2 linked regions of the Halorhodospira halophila SL1 genome follow. The protein of the gene in region 1 interacts with the protein of each later gene in a pairwise test. Links are inferred from orthologs where the notes say so. Each region holds a gene or a part of one and is shown on either strand. Other genes may lie near its edges.

Region 1 (11,364 bases):
CTGCTGGCCTGGCTCGCCACCGAGGACCCGGTGGTGGCCAGCGCCGCCGGTCTGGCAGCGTTCTTTGGCCACCTCTTTCCGGTCTACTTCCGGTTCCAGGGGGGGAAGGGCGTGGCCACCGGCCTGGGGGTGATCCTCGCCTGGTCCCCGCTGGCGCTGTTGGCCACGGTGGTCACCTGGCTGGCGGTGGCCGGCGCCTTCCGCTACTCCTCCCTGGCCGCCGTGGTGGCCTTTGCCATGGCCCCGATCTACATGCTCTGGCTGTCGGCCTCGCCGGTGCTCACCGCGGCCACGGCGATCCTCACGGCGGCCATCGTCTGGCGCCACCGCGAGAACATCGTCCGCCTCGCCGCCGGTGAGGAGAGCCGCATCGGTTCCTCGGGGTCATGAACGAGTGCCCGCCCGGTACCCGTCCATTCCGGGTCCGGCACGCCGCTGCGGAGCTGCGCCAGGGCGGCGTGGTGGCCTATCCCACCGAGGCGGTCTGGGGGCTGGGCTGCGATCCGCGCAACGCCGACGCCGTGGCGCGCCTGCTGGCGCTGAAGGGGCGACCGGAACGCCAGGGGCTGATCCTGATTGCCGCCGAGTCGCGACAACTCGCCCGGTACCTGGCACCGTTACCGGCGGAGTGGGCGGAGACGATCCAGGCCAGTTGGCCGGGGCCGATGACCTGGGTGCTCCCGGCGTCGACGCGGGCCCCGCGCTGGGTCAGTGGCGGGCGCGACACGCTGGCCGTGCGGGTGACCGCGCACCCGGTGGCAGCCGCCTTGTGCAGCGCCTTCGGGGGGGCGCTGGTCTCCACCAGTGCCAACCCCTCGGCCCGGCGGCCGGCTCGCAGCGTTGCGGAGGTGCGGCGCTACTTCGGCACGCGGATCGACGCGCTGGTACCCGGGCGCCTGGGCGGGCTGGAGCGGCCGACCCCGATCCGGGACGGACGCAGTGGGGCCTACCTGAGACGATGACGCGCCGCTTTCTGTATACGCCGCAATCCGGGGGTGCCCAGTGCGTGTACTAGGCATCGAGAGTTCCTGTGACGAGACCGCGGCCGCCGTCTACTGTGGTCGTGATGGCCTGTTGGCCCACGCGGTGCACAGTCAGGTGGCCGATCACGCCGCTTACGGCGGCGTGGTGCCGGAGCTGGCCTCACGGGATCACGTGCGCAAGCTGCCCGGTCTGGTCGGTGGGGTGTTGCGGGATGCCGGCCTGACGCCGGCAGATCTCGACGGCGTCGCCTGGACCCGCGGCCCAGGGCTCCCCGGGGCCTTGATGGTCGGGGCCGGGTTCGCGCGCACCTTCGCCTGGGCGCGGGGGCTGCCGGCGGTCGGGGTGCACCACATGGAGGGGCACCTGCTGGCGCCCCTGCTCGAGCCCGACCCGCCGGCCATGCCCCTGGTGGCCCTGCTGGTCTCCGGCGGGCATACGATGCTGGTGCAGGTGGCCGACTTCGGCCGCTACCGGGTCCTGGGGGAGTCGGTGGATGACGCCGCCGGCGAGGCCTTCGACAAGACGGCTCGGCTGCTGGGGCTGCCGTACCCGGGGGGGCCGGCCATCGCCCGCCTCGCCGTCGAGGGAACACCGGGGGCGGTGCGCCTGCCGCGGCCGATGACCGACCGGCCGGGGCTGGACTTCAGCTTCAGCGGCCTGAAGACGGCGGTCCTCCACGCCGTCGAGGCGGCGGGGAACGATCAGCAGGCCCGGGCGGACATCGCCCACGGATTCCAGGAGGCGGTGGTGGATACCCTGGTGATCAAGTGCCGGCGTGCCATCGAGCAGACGGGCGCGGGCCGGCTCGTGGTCTCCGGCGGGGTGGGCGCCAACGCCCGGTTGCGCGAACGCCTGGATGAGGTGGGGCGGGCGAGCGGCTTCACCGCCCACTACCCGCGCCTGGAGCTGTGTACCGACAACGCTGCGATGATCGCCTACGCCGGCCTGCGTCGGCTGGAGGCGGGCTACCGCGACGATCTCGACTTCAGCGTACGCCCCCGCTGGCCGTTGGCCGAGCTCAGCTAGTGGCCTTGCTGCGGCCGCGGCCACCCTTGGCCGCCCCGCCGCGGCGCCCCTTGCGCGCCGGCGCCTTGGCGATCAGGTCCTGGCACTCCTCATGGGTGAGCGAGTCCGGCTCCCGGTCCTTGGGCACCTTGGCGTTCTTCTCGCCGTTGGTGATGTACGGCCCGTAGCGTCCGCGCAGGATCTGAATGCCGTCGCCGAAGTCGTGGATGATCCGGTTGGCGTCGGCCTGTTTCTTCTCCCGCACCAGTTCGTGGGCCCGTTCCTTGGTGATGGTGTACGGGTCCTCGTCCTTGGGGATGGAGACGAACTTCTTGCCGTAGCGCACGTAGGGGCCAAAGCGCCCGATGCTGACCTGGACGTCTTCGCCCTCGTCGGTCTCGCCCATGTCCCGCGGCAGCTTGAACAGCTGCAGGGCCTCGTCGAGGGTGATGGTGTCGATGCTCTGTCCCGGGCGCAGGCCGGCAAAACGCGGCTTCTCGTCGTCGTCGCGGGAGCCGAGCTGGGCGAAGGGGCCGTAGCGACCGATGCGCACCGTCACCGGCTTGCCGGTCTTCGGGTCCGTGCCCAGTTCCCGCGCCTGGACCGCCTCCTGGCGCGAGACGTTCTTCTTCTCCTCAACCCGCTCCCGGAAGGGCTCCCAGAACGCTTCCAGGACCGGGACCCAGTCCTGCTCGCCGCGGGAGATGGCGTCTAGGTCGTCCTCGAGTCGGGCGGTGAAGTCGTAGTCCACGTACCGATCGAAGTGCTCGGTCAGGAACTTGTTGACTGTGCGCCCGATGTCGGTGGGGATGAAGCGTTTGCCGTCCATCTCCACATAGTTGCGGTTCTGCAGCGTGGAGATGATCGAGGCGTAGGTCGACGGCCGGCCGATGCCGTACTCCTCCAGGGCGCGGACCAGGCTCGCCTCGGTGTAGCGCGGCGGCGGCTCGGTGAAGTGCTGTTCGGCGCGGATGGCGTGCAGGTCCACCTGCTCGCCCTCCTCGAGTTCGGGCAGGAACTTCTCGCCGGAGTCGTCTTTGCCCTCGTCGTTGCCCTCGCGGTAGACGACCATGAAGCCCGGGTCGGCCACCGTGGAGCCGGTGGCCCGCAGCAGATGGCGGGCGTCGGCGTCGGCGGCCAGATCGACGGCCACCGTGTGGATGGTGGCGTGCTTCATCTGTGAGGCGACGGCGCGCTTCCAGATGAGATCGTAGAGCTTGCGCTGCTCCTCGTTGAGGTAGGCGCGGACATCGTCCGGGTGGCGCGACGCCGAGGTGGGCCGGATGGCCTCGTGGGCCTCCTGGGCGTTCTTCGAGCGGGTCTTGTAGACCTGGGCCTGGCCCGGGAGCTTGTCGGCGCCGTAGCGGTCGGTGATGGCCTGGCGCATCTCAGTGATCGCCTCGCCGGAGAGGTTCACCGAGTCGGTTCGCATGTAGGTGATCAGACCGACGGCACTGCCTTCGCCGACGTCGATGCCCTCGTAGAGCTGCTGGGCGATGCGCATGGTCCGGCTGGCGGTGAAGCCGAGCTTGCGCGAGGCCTCCTGCTGCAGGGTCGAGGTGATGAATGGCGCTGCCGGGTTGCGCCGGCGTTGCTTGCGCTCCACCGAGGCGACCCGCAGCGTGCCGATGACCTCGGTCTCGCCATCGCCGGTGGGGCCGATCCGGGCGGGGTCGGGTTGGGCACGCGCGGCCTCGCGCAGGGTGCGGTCGACCTCCTGGGCATGGGTCTCGTCGGTGATGGTGAACTGCCGGACCTTCTCGCCGTGGAGCTGCGAGAGCTTGGCCATGAAGGGCTGCTGCGCCTTGGCGGCATCGGCCTCGACGCTCCAGTACTCCTGGGGCTCGAACTGCTCGATCTCGGTCTCGCGCTCGCAGATCATCCGCAGCGCGGGGCTCTGCACCCGGCCCGCGGAGAGGCCGCTGGTGATCTTGCGCCAGAGCAGGGGCGAGAGGTTGAAGCCGACCAGGTAGTCGAGGGCGCGGCGCGCCTGCTGGGCGTTGACCAGCTCCTCGGAGATGTCCCGCGGGTTGTTCATCGCCTCCTGGATGGCGCCCTTGGTGATCTCGTGGAAGACCACCCGATAGACCGGTTTGTCGTCCAGGGTGCCCTTGTCGCGCAGCAGCTCCACCAGGTGCCAGGAGATGGCTTCACCCTCGCGGTCCGGGTCAGTGGCCAGGTAGAGGGCGTCGGCCTTGCGGGCCGCCTTGGCGATGGCATCGACGTGCTTCTGGTTCTTGTCGATGGGTGCGTACTTCATGGCGAAGCCGCTGGACGGATCCACCGCCCCCTCCTTGGGGACGAGGTCGCGGACATGGCCGTAGGAGGCCATGACCTCGTAATCGGAACCCAGGTATTTGTTGATCGTGCGCGCCTTGGCAGGCGACTCGACGATGACGAGGCTTTTACCCATGAAGAGCCGTTCGCGTATGTAGGGGCGGGAGGTCGGGTGGCGTCCGGAGGGCGGCGCCGGGCCGTAAAACCGGCCGCCGCGCCGGGGCGCGGCGGCCACCCGTCGTCAGTGGACGAGGTGCGTCGGGACGTCGAACATGAGGTTCTCCATCCAGTTGTACGCCTCTTCCTCGCCGGGGCGGTTGAACAGGACCATCAGGATGACCCACTTGACCGTGTCGAGGTCCACCTCGTGGTCGTCCAGCGCCAGGATGCGGTCGAGCACCAGCTCACGGCTCTCGGCCGTGAGGATCCCCACCTGCTCCAGGTAGAGGATAAACCCGCGGGTCTCGGTGTCCAGGCGTGCCAGCTCGGGCTCGCCGAACAGCCGGATGGACGACTTGCCCGACGGTGCAGCCGGCAGCACCCGGGAGTCCGCGAGGGCATCGAGCCACTCGAAGGCCTTGCGGATCTCCATCGCGCTGAACCCGGCCTCGTGGAGTTCGCTCTCGAGCGAGTCCCGATCGCCGGGTTCCTCGTCGTTGTAAAGGTAGTTCTCGAACAGGTACATCAGCACTTCGAAAACGTTCTGCTTCATCATCAGCCCTCTGGCCCGCGCCGCTGGTACCGGCCCCCGGGTACCGCAGTCAACAGGCCCTTCAGCTCCATGGTTAGCAGAATGGATGAAAGCCTATCGAGCGTCAATCCAGACCGCTGCTGGAGGGTGTCGAGGGTGAGCGGATCGTGGCCGAGGGCTTCGAGGATACGCGCCTCGTCCGGATCCGCGGCTGGACTGGTCGACTCCGAGGGGGCGTTGACGGGCGCTTCACAGACCGTCCCCGGGAACTCTTTCAGGATATCGTCGATCGATTCTAACAGCTTGGCGCCGTCGCGCAGAAGTGCGTGGCACCCGCGGGCCAGGGGGTCGTGGATCGACCCGGGTACGGCGAAGACCTCGCGGCCCTGCTCGGCAGCGAGCCGGGCGGTGATCAGCGAGCCGCTGTGGCGACCGGCCTGGATGACCACGACCCCCAGCGACAGACCGCTGACGATGCGGTTGCGCCGTGGGAAGTGGGCGGCCAGGGGGCCGCTGCCCGGGGGCAGCTCACCGAGCACCGCCCCGGAGGCGGTGATCTCGGCGTGCAGGCGCTGGTGCCGGGCGGGGTAGACCTGGTCCGGCTCGGTGCCGACAACGGCCAGCGTGGTGCCGCCGGCCTCCAGCGCGCCACGGTGGGCGGCCGCATCGATGCCGGTTGCCAGACCGCTGGTGGTGGCGATGCCGGCGCGTGCCAGGCCGCCTGCCAGGTTGCGGGCCAGATCCCGGCCGCTGGCGGTGGCGTGGCGGCTGCCGACAATGGCTACCTGCGGCCGGTGTAGGGTGGTCGGATCGCCGGTCACGAACAGCAGCGGCGGCGGGTCGGGGATCTCGGCCAGGCGGCGCGGATACCCGGGTTGCGCCAGGCGCAGCAGGTGCCGCGGCCCGGGGCCATCCAGCCAGTCGGCATCGGTCCGGGCGGCATTCCAGTCCGGGGCGAGGATTCCGCTCTCGGTGGCGGCGCTGAGGCCGAGGCTGCGCAGGGCGCTGCGCCCGGCCCGGAAGACCGCCGCCGGCCCGCCAAAGGCCGCCATCAGCCGGGACCAGGTGCGTGGCCCCACGCCCGGCACCCGTGCCAGGGCCAGGGCGTAGAGGGTGTCGTCGTCCATGTCGTGCTCACCGTCCTTGGTGAAGGAACCGATACCGTGCCGGGCGGTGAGGGCCGGGCGCAAGGGTGTGCCGTTGGAGCGGGGGCGGTCTGGATGCTCTGTATAAGCATTCCAGATTATGGCTGCCCTCGGCTGCGCGGTGCGTTACAATCGACCCGTCATTTAACAACAGGCACAGCATCGGTCATGGCCCTCCTCGATATCCTTGTCTATCCCGATCCCCGCCTCCGTGAGCGGGCCGAGCCCGTCGCCGAGGTGGACGACGCCGTCCGCCGCCTGGTGGACGACATGCTTGAGACCATGTACGAGGCCCGCGGCATCGGTCTGGCCGCCACGCAGGTGGGCGACCGCCGGCGGGTGGCGGTGATCGATGTGTCCGAGGAGCGTGACGAGCCGCTGGTGCTGATCAATCCGGAGATCCTCGAGGCCACCGGCGAGGCCAGCGGCGAGGAAGGCTGCCTGTCCATCCCGGGCTACTACGACGATGTGGCACGGGCCACCCGGGTGCGCTACCGCGCGCTGGACCGCGACGCCCAGCCCATCGAGGGCGAGGCCGAGGGGACGCTGGCCGTCTGCCTGCAGCACGAGATCGACCATCTGGACGGTCGACTGTTCATCGACTACCTCTCCGAGCTCAAGCGCAAGCGGGTGCGCAAGCGCATGGAGAAACGCGAGCGGCTCAGCGCGGCGGGCTGATGGCGGCACGGATCGTCTTTGCCGGAACCCCGGATTTTGCGGTGCCCGGCCTCGATGCCCTGGTCGAGGCCGGGGTGAGGCCCGTGGCGGTCTTCACCCAGCCCGACCGGCCCGCCGGGCGAGGGCGGAGGCTGACCCCGCCGCCGGTCAAGCGGGCCGCCGAGCGCCACGGGCTGGGCGTTCACCAGCCCGAGCGCCTGGGGGCCGAAGAGGCGGAGCAGATCCGCGCGCTGGCGCCCGATCTGATGGTGGTGGTGGCCTACGGCCAGATCCTGCGGCGCAATGTGCTGGACGTACCGCGCTTTGGCTGCGTGAATGTCCACGCCTCGCTGCTGCCGCGCTGGCGGGGCGCGGCGCCGATCCAGCGCGCCCTGCTGGCCGGGGACGAGCAGACCGGTGTAACCCTCATGCAGATGGACGAGGGACTGGATACCGGGCCCATGCTTGCCCGCAAGGCGACCCCGATCAGTGCCGACGAAACCGCCGGGTCGCTCCACGACCGCCTGGCGCGCATCGGCGCCGACCTGCTGGTCGCCCACCTGCCCGAGATTCTGGCCGGGGCCATCACCCCGGAGCCTCAGCCGGACGACGGCGTGACCTACGCCGCCAAGCTGACCAACGACGAGAGCTGGCTCGATCCCACCGAGCCCGCGGAGCAACTGGAGCGGCGCGTGCGCGCCCTGGCCCCGGTCCCCGGAGCGCGGCTCCAGCTGGGCGAGACGCCGGTGCGGGTACTGGCGGCACGGGCCTGTGCGGGGCGGCCCGAGGATCGGGCCGGAACCGTGGCGGCGGTGGGCAGTGGCGGCATCGAGGTCGCTACCGGCGAGGGGCGTCTTGAGATCACCCGGCTGAAGCCCGCCGGTGGGCGGGAACAGACGGCTGCCGATTACCTCAACGGGCGCCGCCTGGTGCCGGGAGAGCCGGTTCAGTGAGTACCCCCCCGCGGGTCGCCGCGGTGCACGTCCTTGAACGGGTGCTGGAGCGCGGCGAGACCCTGGATGAGGCCCTGGAGGCCCAGTTTTCCCGGGTATCCGAGCGCAATCGGTCGTTGCTTCAGGCCCTGGTCTACGGCGCGCTGCGCTGGCTGACCCGGCTCGAGGCCCAGGTGGCGACCCTGACCCCGCGCGACGACTGGCGCGCCGATCCGCTGCTACGTGGTCTGCTGGTGATCGGGGCCTGGGAGGCCCAGGGGCTTGCCACCCCAGCCCATGCGGCGGTCTCCGAGGCCGTCGATGCGGCCCGACGGCTGCGTCGGGCGCGCGCGGCCGGCATGGTGAACGCGGTGCTGCGCAAGCTGCACAAGGCCACCCCACCCGGGCCGGCAGACGAAGCCGCCCGCTACGCCCTGCCGCCGTGGCTGCTGGACCATCTACGCCGCGCCTGGCCGGAGGATTGGCCGGCGGTGGCCGAGGCCGGGAACGCTCACCCGCCAATGACCCTGCGCTTCGACCGGAACCGCATCTCCCGCGAGGCGTGCCTGCAATCGCTGGCCGAGCAGGAGATCCCGGCGCACCCCGGCGAGGTCGCGCCGAGCGCCGCGACCCTCCATGCCCCGGTACCCGTGGCCCGCCTGCCCGGCTTCGCCGAGGGGTGGTTGTCGGTGCAGGATGAGGCCGCGCAGCTCGCCGCCCCGCTTCTCGACCCGCAACCCGGCGACCGGGTGCTCGATGCCTGTGCCGCACCGGGTGGTAAGACCCTGCACCTGCTCGAGCACACGCCGACGGCGGCGGTGACCGCCCTCGACCGTTCGTCACGCCGGCTGCGCCAGGTACGCGATAACCTCGCGCGTGGCGGCTACGAGGCCCAATGCCTGGCCGCCGATGCCGCCGACCCCGAAGCGTGGTGGGACGGTGAACCGTTTCAGCGCATCCTCCTCGACGCCCCGTGCACGGGCAGCGGCGTGATCCGCCGACACCCCGATATCAAGTGGCTGCGCGGGGTCGACGACCCGGCGCGCATGGCGGCGGCGCAGCGCCACCTGCTCGCCGCCCTGTGGCGCGTGCTGGCGCCGGGCGGGCGGTTGCTCTACGCCACCTGCTCGATCTTCCCCGAGGAGAACGAGCAGGTGGTGGCCGGTTTCCTGGCCGAGCACGCCGATGCCAAACCGGGGCCGTTGGCGCCGGTGGGCCGCTGCACCGGGTCCGGGTGCCAGATCCTGCCCGGCGAGCACGGGATGGATGGGTTCTTCTACGCCTGCCTCGAGCGGAGTGCCGCATGACGGATGCGATGCCGGTCGACGGGATCCAGCGCGTCCACGACTGGCTGTTGACCTGGCAGGAGCGTGTCTGCCGGTTCGTTGAAGGTTGGGACGGTGGCGGTGCCTTCCAGGCGGATCGCTGGGACCGTCCTGGCGGGGGCGGCGGCGAGAGCCGTGTACTTCAAGGTGGTCGGGTGATCGAGCAGGGCGGTGTGAACTTCTCCCACGTCCGTGGTGAGGCGCTGCCCGAGGCGGCCACCGAGCGGCGGGCCGAGCTGGCCGGGCAGCCCTTCGAGGCGGTGGGCGTGTCCCTGGTGCTGCACCCGTGGAACCCGTACGTTCCGATCACCCACGCCAACCTGCGGTTGTTTGTGGCCGGTGAGCCGGGTCGCGGCGCCCAGTGGTGGTTCGGCGGCGGGTTCGATCTGACCCCTTGCTACCCCTTCGACGACGATTGTTACCATTTCCATCGCTGTGCCCGGGCGGCCTGCGCGCCGTTCGGAGAGACGGTCTATCCGGTGTTTAAACGCTGGTGTGACGACTACTTCCGCCTGCCCCACCGCGATGAGCAACGCGGCATCGGCGGGCTGTTCTTCGACGATCTCAACGACTGGGGGTTCGAGACGACCTTCCGGTTCGTCCAGAGGGTGGGGCGGGCCTTCCTCGATGCCTACGGCCCCATCATCGAGTCTCGCCGGGATCACGCCTACGGCGACCGCGAGCGGGAGTTCCAGCTCTACCGGCGCGGCCGGTATGTGGAGTTCAACCTCCTGCAGGATCGCGGGACCCGGTTCGGCATCCAGTCGGAGGGGCGGACCGAATCAATCCTGATGTCGCTGCCACCCCGGGTGCGCTGGGAGTACGGCTACCAGCCCGAGCCCGGCAGCCCGGAGGCCCGCCTGACCGAGGTGTATCTCATCCCCCGCGACTGGGTCTGAACACCCCGCGCCCGGCGGGGTGCGGGGTCGTCCGAGTCCCGAGCGCCTCAGCCCTCCTGATGGTAGCGGGCGATCCGCTCGACCTCGTTCCTGGAGCCGAGGACCACCGGCGCCCGCTCGTGGATGTCGCTCGGATCGAGCTCAAGGATCCGCTGCCGGCCGGTGGTCGCGCCGCCGCCGGCCTGCTCGACGATGAGGCTCATGGGATTGGCCTCGTACATCAGGCGCAGCCGGCCGTTTTGCCCCTTGGCCTTGATCTTGGCGTCGAGCGGGTACATGAAGACGCCGCCCCGGCAGAGGATGCGGTGCACCTCGGCGACCATCGAGGCCACCCAGCGCATGTTGAAGTCTTGGCCCCGCGGCCCCTCCTTGCCCTGGAGGCACTCGTCGATGTAGCGCTGGACCGGCTCCTCCCAGTGGCGCTGGTTGGAGACGTTGATGGCGAATTCCTGGGTATCTTCCGGGATCTGCACGTCCTTGCGGGTGAGGATGAACTCGCCGAAATCGCGGTTGAGCGTGAACATCTGGACGCCCTGGCCTTTGACAGCGAGCACCAGGATGGTGGATGGGCCGTAGAGGCAGTAGCCGGCCGCCACCTGCTCCGTGCCGTGCTGGAGGAAGTCCCCGGCCGAGGGGTTCTCGCTGCCCTGCGGCGCGCGGACGATGGAGAAGATCGTGCCCACGGAGACGTTGACGTCGATGTTCGAGGAGCCGTCGAGCGGGTCGCAGAGCAGCAGGTAGCGGCCGCGCTGGGACGGGTTGGGCAGGGTATAGATGTCGTCCATCTCCTCGGAAACCAGGCCGGCGATATGGCCGTTCTGGGTCAGGGCCTCGATGAAGACCTCGTTGGTCACCACGTCGAGCTTCTTCTGGGTCTCGCCCTGGACGTTCTCCGAGTCGGCCGAGCCGAGCATGCCCACCAGGTCGCCCTTGTTGACCAGGTCGGCGATGCGCTTGCAGGCCACCGAGATATCGTTGAGCAGGCCGGTGAACTCGCCGGTGGCCTCAGGCAGGTTGCGTTGCGTCTCGATGATGTAGTTGGTCAGAGTCGTTCCGATGTGCATGGTTTTCTCCCCTGGCGTGCGGTTTTCATGACTTCTTTAATATCGACCGAGGAAATCCGCCGCCCATTGCCCGGCGGCGGCAAGCGTTCGGTGCATTCCTTCGGTACATTGGTGCGCAAGCCCATGAGCGTCAACACACAAGTCTGATCGCATGCCAAAGAACGCACTATATGCTCAGTCCGGTGGCGTCACGGCGGTCATCAACGCCAGCGCCTGGGGGGTGATCGAGGCGGTGCGGGGTCACCCGGCCCATTTCGGCACCTGCTACGCGGCTCGTAACGGGATCCTCGGGGTGCTCGAGGAGGAGATCCTCGATCTCGATGAGGAGGATCCGCTGACCCTGGCCGCCCTGCGCCATACCCCCGGGGGGGCGTTCGGGTCGTGC
Region 2 (9,116 bases), 570 kb from region 1 along the record:
CTGCCCGACGAGACCCTGCGCCTGGCGCGGGAGGCGGATGCGGTGCTGCTGGGGGCCGTCGGCGGGCCGCAGTACGATGCGCTCCCACGGGACGTCCGACCGGAGCGGGGGCTTCTGGCGATCCGCTCGGAGCTGGGTCTGTTCGGCAATCTGCGCCCGGCCATCCTGTATCCGCAGCTGGCCGGCGCCTCGGCGCTGCGGGAAGATGTTGTCGCGGGGCTGGATATCCTCATCGTTCGCGAACTCACCGGCGGGATCTACTTTGGCCAGCCCCGCGGGATCCGCACCCTGGACAGTGGCGAGCGTCAGGGCTTCAACACCGAGGTCTATAGCGAGTCGGAGATCGAGCGCATTGCCCGTCTCGCCTTCGCCGCCGCCGAGCAGCGCCAGGGACGGGTCTGCTCGGTGGACAAGGCCAATGTCCTGGAAAGCTCGGAGCTATGGCGCGAAGTGGTCGAGCGGGTGGCGGCGGACTACCCGGGTGTCGAGCTCAGCCACATGTACGTGGACAACGCCGCCATGCAGCTGGTGCGTGCGCCGAAGCAGTTCGATGTGGTGGTCACCGGGAACCTGTTCGGGGACATCCTCTCGGATTGCGCCGCGCAGCTGACCGGCTCCATCGGCATGCTCCCGTCCGCCTCCCTCGATGAACACGGCAAGGGGCTCTACGAGCCGGTCCACGGCTCGGCGCCGGATATTGCCGGGCAGGACAAGGCGAACCCGCTAGCCACCATCCTCTCGGTGGCCATGATGCTGCGCTACAGCCTGGGCGCGGGTGAGGCCGCGGACCGGGTCGAGGCCGCCGTGGGGGCGGTGCTCGAGGAGGGGTTGCGCACTCCGGACCTGCAGGGCGGCAACCGGCCGGTGGGCACTCGTGAGATGGGTGAGGCAGTGGCGGGGCGGCTGTGACTCGCGACGTCCAGCATTCCGACGCCCGCCGTTCCGGGCGAAAACACGAGCCGGCCGCCCCTAAAGGGCGGCCGGCTCGTGCATGACGGTCGTTATGTGTGGAACCGTTTAGAAGTTGTAGCGGGCGCCGAGGGCGAGGCCCGTGTCCTCGAACATGTCGTCGCCGTCGTCGAGCAGCTGCAGCTCCCCGAGGAGCTCCACGTTGGGCGCCACTCCGTAGAGGAACTGGGCGGCGAGATCGGTCGTGCTGTCGAAGTCGTCCATGTTGGTGTGACGGATCTCGCCGGCAATCTCGAAATCGGCCATGACGGCATAGCGCGTGCCCAGGGTGATGCCAAGACCGGTGTCGTCAAAGTCGTTGTCAAAATCTTGATAAACGAGGGACGCCACGCCGTAGAAATCGAGTTCCGGCGCCACGCCCAGACGGTAGCCCGCCCCGGCGCGCAGATCCGTAATATCGACGTCGTCGGTTAGGTAGTTGAGCTCGGCCACACCGAAGATGTCCCGGGTGAAGGCCACCGAGCCCTTAGCGCGCGGGCCTACCAGATCTTGCGAATCCCTATCTTGGAGGACCAGTGCACCCTCGGCGTAGTTGTAATTGAAGTTGCCGGTATCCGCCGGCATCTGCGCCGAAGCCTGACCGACAAAGGCGCCGGTGGCGAGTGCACCGCCTGCGAGTGCGACTGTAAGCTTGTTCCGCATCGGGGTATAACCTCCTATTGCTCGTTTTTTCTAGTACCGCCGGGGAGAGTGTAGACGCGGAGACCGGCAACGTGAAGGACAGACGTGAGCAGCGCGGCGTCCGCATGCAGAACCGGGTCCCGGTGGGGGTGCCCGGATAGCGGGGCGTTGGCCTTGAGCGTGCCATGGGCTGAGAGCAATTGCCGCTCTGGCAATCCCGCGCAGTGCGTTAGTAGACTTGGCCTGACTAGGACCAGCGAGCACGGGAGCATCCATGAGCAAGCAGTACGATGTCGCCGTAGTCGGGGCCACCGGCGCGGTCGGAGAGGTGATGCTCTCCATTCTGGCCGAGCGCGGCTTCCCCGCGCGCAAGATCTACCCGCTGGCCAGTGCCCGCTCCGCCGGGCGGACGGTATCCTTCGCCGGGCAGGAGCTGGAGATCCAGGACCTGGCCCAGTTCGACTTCTCCCAGGTGCAGATCGCGCTCTTCTCCGCCGGGGGGTCCATCTCCGCCGAGCACGCACCGCGGGCGGCCGAGGCCGGGGCGGTGGTGATCGACAACACCTCCCACTTTCGCTACGACGACGACATCCCGTTGATCATTCCCGAGGTCAACCCGCACGCGGTGGCTGGCTACAAGAAGCGGGGGATCATCGCCAATCCCAACTGTTCCACCATCCAGATGCTCGTGGCCCTCAAGCCGATCCACGACGCCGTGGGCATCGAGCGGATCAACGTGGCCACTTACCAGGCGGTCTCCGGCAGTGGCAAGCCGGCCATCGACGAGCTCAACGCCCAGAGCCGGGCGATCCTCGACGGCGGTGAGCCGCAGTGTGCTGAGTACCCGAAGCCCATCGCGTTCAATTGCCTGCCGCACATCGACGATTTCCAGGACAACGGCTACACCAAGGAAGAGATGAAGATGGTCTGGGAGACCATCAAGATCTTCGAGGACTCCTCCGTTCGGGTGAATCCCACCACGGTGCGTGTGCCGGTGGTCTACGGCCACTCCGAGGCCGTGCACATCGAGACCCGCGAGCGCATCACCGCCGAGCGTGCCCGGCAGGTGCTCTCCAGCGCCCCCGGGGTCGAGGTCCTGGACGAGCGCACAGGCGGCGGCTATCCGACGGCGCTGACGGAGGCCGCCGGACGCGATCCGGTCTACGTCGGGCGCATCCGCGAGGACATCAGCCACGAGCGGGGTCTCGATCTCTGGGTGGTGGCCGATAACGTCCGCAAGGGGGCGGCGCTGAACAGCGTGCAGATTGCGGAGCTGCTGATTGGCGAACACATCTGACAGCGGACGAAGGGGCGAGCCCGTGCGCAAGGCGATCCGCGGCCTCGCCGGCCTGGCGGGACTGTCACTGGTCTCAGTGGCAGCCGCGGTGGAGGTCAGCCTCGGGACCATCGAGGGGCGCTCCGAGGCCGGCGAGCCGGTCTCGGCGCGGATCCCCTTGCGGGACGTTAGCCCCGACGAACTCGCGCGCCTCGATGTCGGGCTAGCCCCGGGCCGAGTCTTCAATCGGGCCGGGGTCGACCGGATGCCCGAATTGTCGTTGCTCGACTTCGAGCTGGTCGCCTCCGGCGAAGACGCCCCCTATATTGCCGTCACCAGTCAGGAGCCCATCGACCAGCCCCTGCTGGATTTCCTGATCCAGGTCAGCTGGCCCGAAGGGGACCTGGTCCGCGAGTACACCCTGCTCCTTGAACGTCCCACGACCGCTGACGAGGATGCGCCGACCCAAGGGCAGCCCCTGGTTCGCGAGGGCGAGCCGTTCGAGGAGATCACCCGCGACGGCGAGCGTGAGCGCCGCTCGACGGCCTACGGGCCGGTGGAAGAGGGGGATACCCTCTGGCGGATCGCCTCGGAGCACCGCCCGGATGACTCCGTCACCGTGGCGCAGACGATGCTGGCCATCCAGCGGCTCAACCCGCGCGCCTTCGCCGGTGACAACGTCAACGACCTGCTCAGCGGCTGGTGGCTGAAACTGCCCAGTCGCGAGCAGATCGAGGAGTTGACCGCCGGCGAGGCTCAGGCCATCTATGAGGACCACCTGGACAGCTGGGTACCGCCGGCCGAGCGCCGGGCGGCCATCGAGGAACTCGACGAGGCGGTGCCGATCCCCGATCTGCCGGATCCGGAGCAGGTGGCAGAGGCACCGACCGCCGAGGAGGCCCGGCTGCGGATCCTCGCCCTCGGTGACGAGGAGGGCACCGAAGAGGTCCTGTCACTCCTCGATACCGAGCTGGAGGCCTCGGAGGCCAATGTGCGCCGGCTGCAGGGGGCGCTGGCCGCCCTGCGCGAGGAGCGGGCCAGTCTCCGCTCGGAGCGCGAAAGCCTCAAGGCGCAGGTGGAAGACCTGAGCCAGCGGGTAGCAGCGCTCGAGCGGCTGGTGGACCTGGACATGGAGGGGCTGCTGCCGCCGCCGGATGCCGAGCCGACGCCGATCGTGCCGCTGCCCGAGGTGGATGAGCCCCTGGATCCCCTGCGCGAGGCGGAGCCGGTGCCCACGGAGGCCGATCCGCCAACACCCGAGCGCGAAGAAGAGCCCGAGGAAGAGGTCGGCTGGGCGCAGTGGTTGTCCGGTGACGGTGATGTCACCGCCGCCGACCTGTGGCGCGACGAGGAGGCACGGCGGCAGATGCTGATCGCCACCGGAGGAACCCTGCTGGCGCTCGCCGTGGTTGCCGGCTTGCTGCTGCGCCGCCGGCGGCGGCGTGCGAATACCCAGGAGCCGGAGGGGCTGCGCCTCGATCGCGGTGACCTGGACTTCGATTTCGACCATAGTGCCCGGCGGGATGCCCTGGAGCTAGCCGACGAGTACCTGGCGGATAACGATCTGCGTCGGGCCCGGGACGTGCTGGAGCGTGGCATCCATCGCGAGCCGGCGCGGACCGATCTGCGCCTGCGGCTGCTGGAGGTCCTCTCCCGCATGGGTGAGCGGGAGGCCTTCCTGGCCCAGGCGCAGGATCTCTACGACCGGACGCGCAGCGATGCCGATCCGGCCTGGCAGGCGGCCGTGGCCCTGGGTGTGGCCTTCGTACCCGATGCCCCGCTGTTCGCGGGTGCCGCGGCGGCTCGCCCGGCGGCGGAGGACGCGGCCACGGATGCCGAGGTCCCGGAGGACTCAGCAGGGGAGGCCGAGGCCGGACTCGACACCAAGCCGGATCTGGAGGATCTGGACCTCGGGCTGGACGGCGGCGACGGCGACGATGCCGGTGCGCAGTCGACCTCTGAGGACGACGACTTCGACCGCCGGCTGGATGCGGCCTTCGACGAGCAGCCGCAGGAGACGGAGCCGGAGGCCGCGGAGGCGCCCGCCACCGATAACGAGCCGGACGCCACCGAGGAGCCGGAGCCGGCCATGACGCGTGAGCCGGAGGCGAGCGCCGGCGCGCAGGACGTGGCCGATGAGCTCTTTGGCGGGGATGACGCCGCCGGCGACGAACTCGACGAGATGGATCTCGACAGCCTGTTCAGCGAGGAAGACGATGACACCCCGGGCGGTCTCGACCTGGATGAGGCCGGAGAGGGGCCCGCGGAGGGCGACCTGGAGGCCGAGGCGGAGCAGTCCCTGGGGGTCGGCGAGGGCGATGAGGCCGATACCAAGCTCGACCTGGCCCGGGCGTACATCGACCTGGGCGACGAGCCGGGGGCCCGCAGCCTGCTGGAGGAGGTCCTGGAGGAAGGTACCGAGTCGCAGCGCGAGAGTGCCCGGCAGATCCTGGCTGAGCTCAGCGGCGAGTAGGCGGGCAGGCGGTGGCGGAACGAGGGGCAGAGCAACGCATTGCCCTGGTGCTGGAGTACGACGGCACCGGCTTCAGCGGCTGGCAGCGACAGGACGACGCCCCGTCGGTGCAGGAGGCCCTCGAGGGGGCTGTGTCGCGGATCGCCAATCACCCGGTGGCGGTGGTCTGTGCCGGCCGCACCGATGCCGGGGTTCACGCCGCCGCCCAAGTGGTCCACTTCGATACCACCGCATCGCGGCCGCTGCACGCCTGGGTGCTGGGCACCAATGCGCAGCTACCCGAGACGGTCAGCGTCCGTTCGGCCCACGCCGTCGATGCGGATTTCCACGCGCGCTATCAAGCGCAGCGGCGGGGGTACCGCTATGTCTTCCTGTGCCGGCGGGCCCGCCCGGCGCTTCTGCGTCACCGCGTGGCCTGGACCCACCACGAGCTGGATGAGGGGCGCATGCATCGGGCCGCCCAGGCCCTGGTTGGCGAGCACGATTTCTCGGCCTTCCGGGCCGCCGCCTGCCAGGCGCCCCACGCGGTGCGGGAGGTCTATCGGCTCGATGTGCACCGCCACGGCGAGCTGCTGTTCATCGACATCGAGGCCAACGCCTTCGTGCACCATATGGTGCGCAATATCGCCGGCACCCTGATGGCCGTGGGAACCGGCGAGCAGCCTGAGCATTGGCCCGCGGGATTGCTCGCCGCCGGCGACCGGACCCGCAGCGGGATGACGGCCCCGGCGGCCGGGCTCTACCTGACCCGCGTGGTCTACCCGTCGCATTACGGCCTCCCGACCCGGGGGCAGTGGCCGTTTTTGGCGTAAAGCTCGCCCACGCGGTAACATTTGCGCTTTCCTTGGAGCCGCTGAAGGGGGACGCCGAGCGTGCGCACGCGCGTCAAGATCTGCGGGGTTACCCGCCCGGAAGATGCCGCAGCCGCTGTCGAGCTGGGTGCCGATGCCATCGGTCTGGTGTTTTGCGATGCCAGCCCGCGTGCCGTGGACATGAAAGAGGCCCGAGCCATTGTGGCGGCCGTCCCGGCCTTCGTCTCGGTGGTCGGTCTGTTCGTCGATCCCAAGCCGGGGCAGGTGGAGGTGGCCGTGGAAGGCCTGCACTTGGATACCCTGCAGTTCCACGGCAACGAGGCGCCGGAACTTTGCCGCCACTACGAGCGTCGCTACGTGAAGGCGGTGCCCATGGGGGGCGGGGCGGATCCGTCCGAGTACGTGGCGGCCTATCCGGATGCCAGCGGGTTTCTGTTCGATAGCCACCGCGTCGGCGAGCGCGGGGGTCGGGGTGAGTCCTTCGACCACGACACCATCCCGGGCGGCGTGCGCGGGCTCACGGTGGCTGGCGGTCTGAGCGCCGAGAATGTGGCGGAGGTGGTGCGCAAGGTGCGCCCCTTCGCCGTGGATGTTAGCAGCGGCGTCGAGTCGGAGCCGGGGATCAAGGACCGGGAGCGCATAGCCCGGTTTCTCGCGGAGGTGGAACGTGGCGATGAGACCTGAGCAGGACGGCGGCGGCCCCGCCGAGGAGCATGATGGGCACTTCGGCCGGTTCGGGGGGCGGTTCGTCTCCGAGACCCTGGTCGGGCCGCTCGAGGAGTTGACCGAGGCGTACGCCGAGGCGCGCCGCGACCCGGGTTTCCAGGCCGAGCTCGATCGCGAGTTGCGGGATTTCGTCGGTCGGCCCACTCCGCTGTACCTGGCCGAGCGGCTGACCGCCCGCGCCGGCGGTGCACGCATCTACTTCAAGCGCGAGGATCTGGCCCATACCGGCGCGCACAAGGTCAACAATACCGTGGGGCAGGCGGTGCTGGCCGCGCGCATGGGCAAGACGCGGATCATCGCCGAGACCGGGGCGGGGCAGCACGGCGTGGCTACGGCAACCGTCGCGGCACGCATGGGGCTGGAGTGCGTCGTTTACATGGGGGCCGACGACGTGCAGCGCCAGGCCGCCAACGTCTACCGGATGCGTCTGCTCGGCGCTGAGGTCCGCGCCGTGGACGCCGGGACGCGCACCCTCAAGGACGCCATGAACGAGGCGATGCGCGACTGGGTGGCGAATATCGACAACACCTTCTACATCATCGGCACCGTCGCCGGTCCCCATCCCTACCCGACGCTGGTTCGCGACCTGCAGCGGGTCATCGGTGTCGAGACCCGAGCGCAGATCCTGGAGCGCGAGGGGCGCTTGCCCGACGCCGTGGTCGCCTGCGTCGGCGGCGGTTCCAACGCCCTGGGGATCTTCCATCCGTTCCTGGATGACGCCGATATCCGGCTCGTCGGGGTCGAGGCCGGGGGCGAGGGCCTGGCCTCCGGCCGGCACGCCGCCCCGCTCAACGCCGGCCGCCCCGGTGTGCTCCACGGTGCGCGCAGTTACCTGATGGAGTCCGACGAGGGGCAGATCATCGGTACGCATTCGATCTCCGCCGGGCTCGATTACCCCGGCGTCGGCCCTGAGCACGCGTGGCTGAAGGATTCCGGGCGCGCCGAGTATGTGACGGTCACCGACGCCGAGGCCCTGGCCGCTTTCCACCGGCTCAGCCGCACCGAAGGCATCCTGCCGGCGCTGGAGACCTCCCACGCCGTCGCCCACGCGGAACGCCTGGCCGCGGAACTCGGCCCGGACGCTGCGCTGGTGGTCAATCTCTCCGGGCGGGGCGATAAGGACATCGCCACGGTCGCGGCGCAGGAGGGCATCGAGCTGTGAGCCGCATCGCTGAACGTTTCCGTGCCTGCCGTTCCGCCGGCCGGACGGCCTTGATTCCCTACATCACCGGTGGCGACCCGTCGCCCGATGACACCGTGCGCCTGATGCACGCCCTGGTGGCCGGCGGCGCCGACGTCATCGAGATTGGCGTGCCGTTCTCCGATCCGATGGCTGACGGTCCTGTGATCCAGGCGGCGTGTGCCCGGGCCCTGGCGGCCGGCACGACGCCGGCGCGGCTGTTCGAGGTGGTGCGCCGCTTCCGAGAGGAGGATCCGGACACGCCGGTGGTCTTCATGGGCTACGCCAATATCCTCGAGGCTGCCGGTTATCGCGCCTTCGTTCGCGATGCGGCGGCCGCCGGCGTCGACGGCCTGCTCACCGTTGACCTGCCGCCGGAGGAGGCCGGGGCGTTGGCCGATGAGGCCCGGGTCCAGGGTGTCGATCTGATCTACCTGGTGGCGCCCAATACGAGCGCCGAACGCGTGGAGCGGGTCTGTTCGGTGGCCGGCGGTTTTGTCTACGCGGTGGCCCTCAAGGGGGTGACCGGGTCGGCGGACCTGGACGCCGGGTTGGTCGGGCAGCAGGTCGCCGGCATCCGTCGGGTGACCGATCTACCGGTGGCCGTCGGATTCGGGGTGCGTGATCCGCAAAGTGCCGCGGCACTGGCGCCGTGTGCCGACGGCGTGATCGTCGGCAGCGCGTTGGTGCGTATGATTGGTGAGCACGGGGCGGCGGCGGATCTGCCCGAGCGTCTGCGCGATGCCGTCCTGGCCCTGCGCCGGGCGATGGACGACACGACGACGGGGGGTGACTCGTGAGCTGGTTTCAGAAACTCATGCCGCGGCGGATCCGGACCGACGCCGGTCCGCGCAGTCGCAGTGTTCCAGAGGGCCTGTGGACCAAGTGCGAGTCCTGCCAGGGGATCCTCTATCGCCCGGATCTGGAGCGCAATCTCGAGGTCTGCCCGAAGTGCGGTGCGCACATGCGGATCTCGGCCCGGCAGCGCCTGCGGCTGTTTCTGGACGAGTCCTGCGAGGCGGTTGAGATCGGTGCAGAACTGCAGCCGTCGGATTTCCT

The links.
Region 2: the proteins of def (region 1) and HHAL_RS09120 interact in binary tests that used the Escherichia coli proteins (3 or more experiments, as listed by UniProt). The link is inferred for Halorhodospira halophila SL1 from one-to-one orthologs.

The regions. Positions count from the first base shown.
Region 1 is NC_008789.1:2,544,183-2,555,546, reverse strand. Bases 5,226-8,025 are described here. They hold def (peptide deformylase), read left to right. Parts: upstream 5,226-6,270; coding sequence 6,271-6,780; downstream 6,781-8,025. Other genes in these bases: rsmB (16S rRNA (cytosine(967)-C(5))-methyltransferase RsmB), read left to right, coding at 7,709-8,025; fmt (methionyl-tRNA formyltransferase), read left to right, coding at 6,780-7,712; dprA (DNA-processing protein DprA), read right to left, coding at 5,226-6,147. Also shown: glycerol-3-phosphate 1-O-acyltransferase PlsY, read left to right, coding at 1-390; L-threonylcarbamoyladenylate synthase type 1 TsaC, read left to right, coding at 387-962; tRNA (adenosine(37)-N6)-threonylcarbamoyltransferase complex transferase subunit TsaD, read left to right, coding at 1,003-2,010; HHAL_RS11745 (DNA topoisomerase I), read right to left, coding at 2,003-4,402; HHAL_RS11740 (Smg family protein), read right to left, coding at 4,508-4,978; more of dprA, read right to left, coding at 4,981-5,225; more of rsmB, read left to right, coding at 8,026-8,998; hemF (oxygen-dependent coproporphyrinogen oxidase), read left to right, coding at 8,995-9,915; HHAL_RS11710 (class 1 fructose-bisphosphatase), read right to left, coding at 9,963-10,979; HHAL_RS11705 (6-phosphofructokinase), read left to right, coding at 11,131-11,364. UniProt on the Escherichia coli protein: Removes the formyl group from the N-terminal Met of newly synthesized proteins. Requires at least a dipeptide for an efficient rate of reaction. N-terminal L-methionine is a prerequisite for activity but the enzyme has broad specificity at other positions.
Region 2 is NC_008789.1:1,974,902-1,984,017, reverse strand. Bases 909-3,875 are described here. They hold HHAL_RS09120 (aspartate-semialdehyde dehydrogenase), read left to right. Parts: upstream 909-1,864; coding sequence 1,865-2,887; downstream 2,888-3,875. Other genes in these bases: HHAL_RS09115 (FimV/HubP family polar landmark protein), read left to right, coding at 2,910-3,875; HHAL_RS09125 (outer membrane beta-barrel protein), read right to left, coding at 1,018-1,611; leuB (3-isopropylmalate dehydrogenase), read left to right, coding at 909-909. Also shown: more of leuB, read left to right, coding at 1-908; more of HHAL_RS09115, read left to right, coding at 3,876-5,339; tRNA pseudouridine(38-40) synthase TruA, read left to right, coding at 5,351-6,151; HHAL_RS09105 (phosphoribosylanthranilate isomerase), read left to right, coding at 6,212-6,835; trpB (tryptophan synthase subunit beta), read left to right, coding at 6,825-8,039; trpA (tryptophan synthase subunit alpha), read left to right, coding at 8,036-8,857; accD (acetyl-CoA carboxylase, carboxyltransferase subunit beta), read left to right, coding at 8,854-9,116.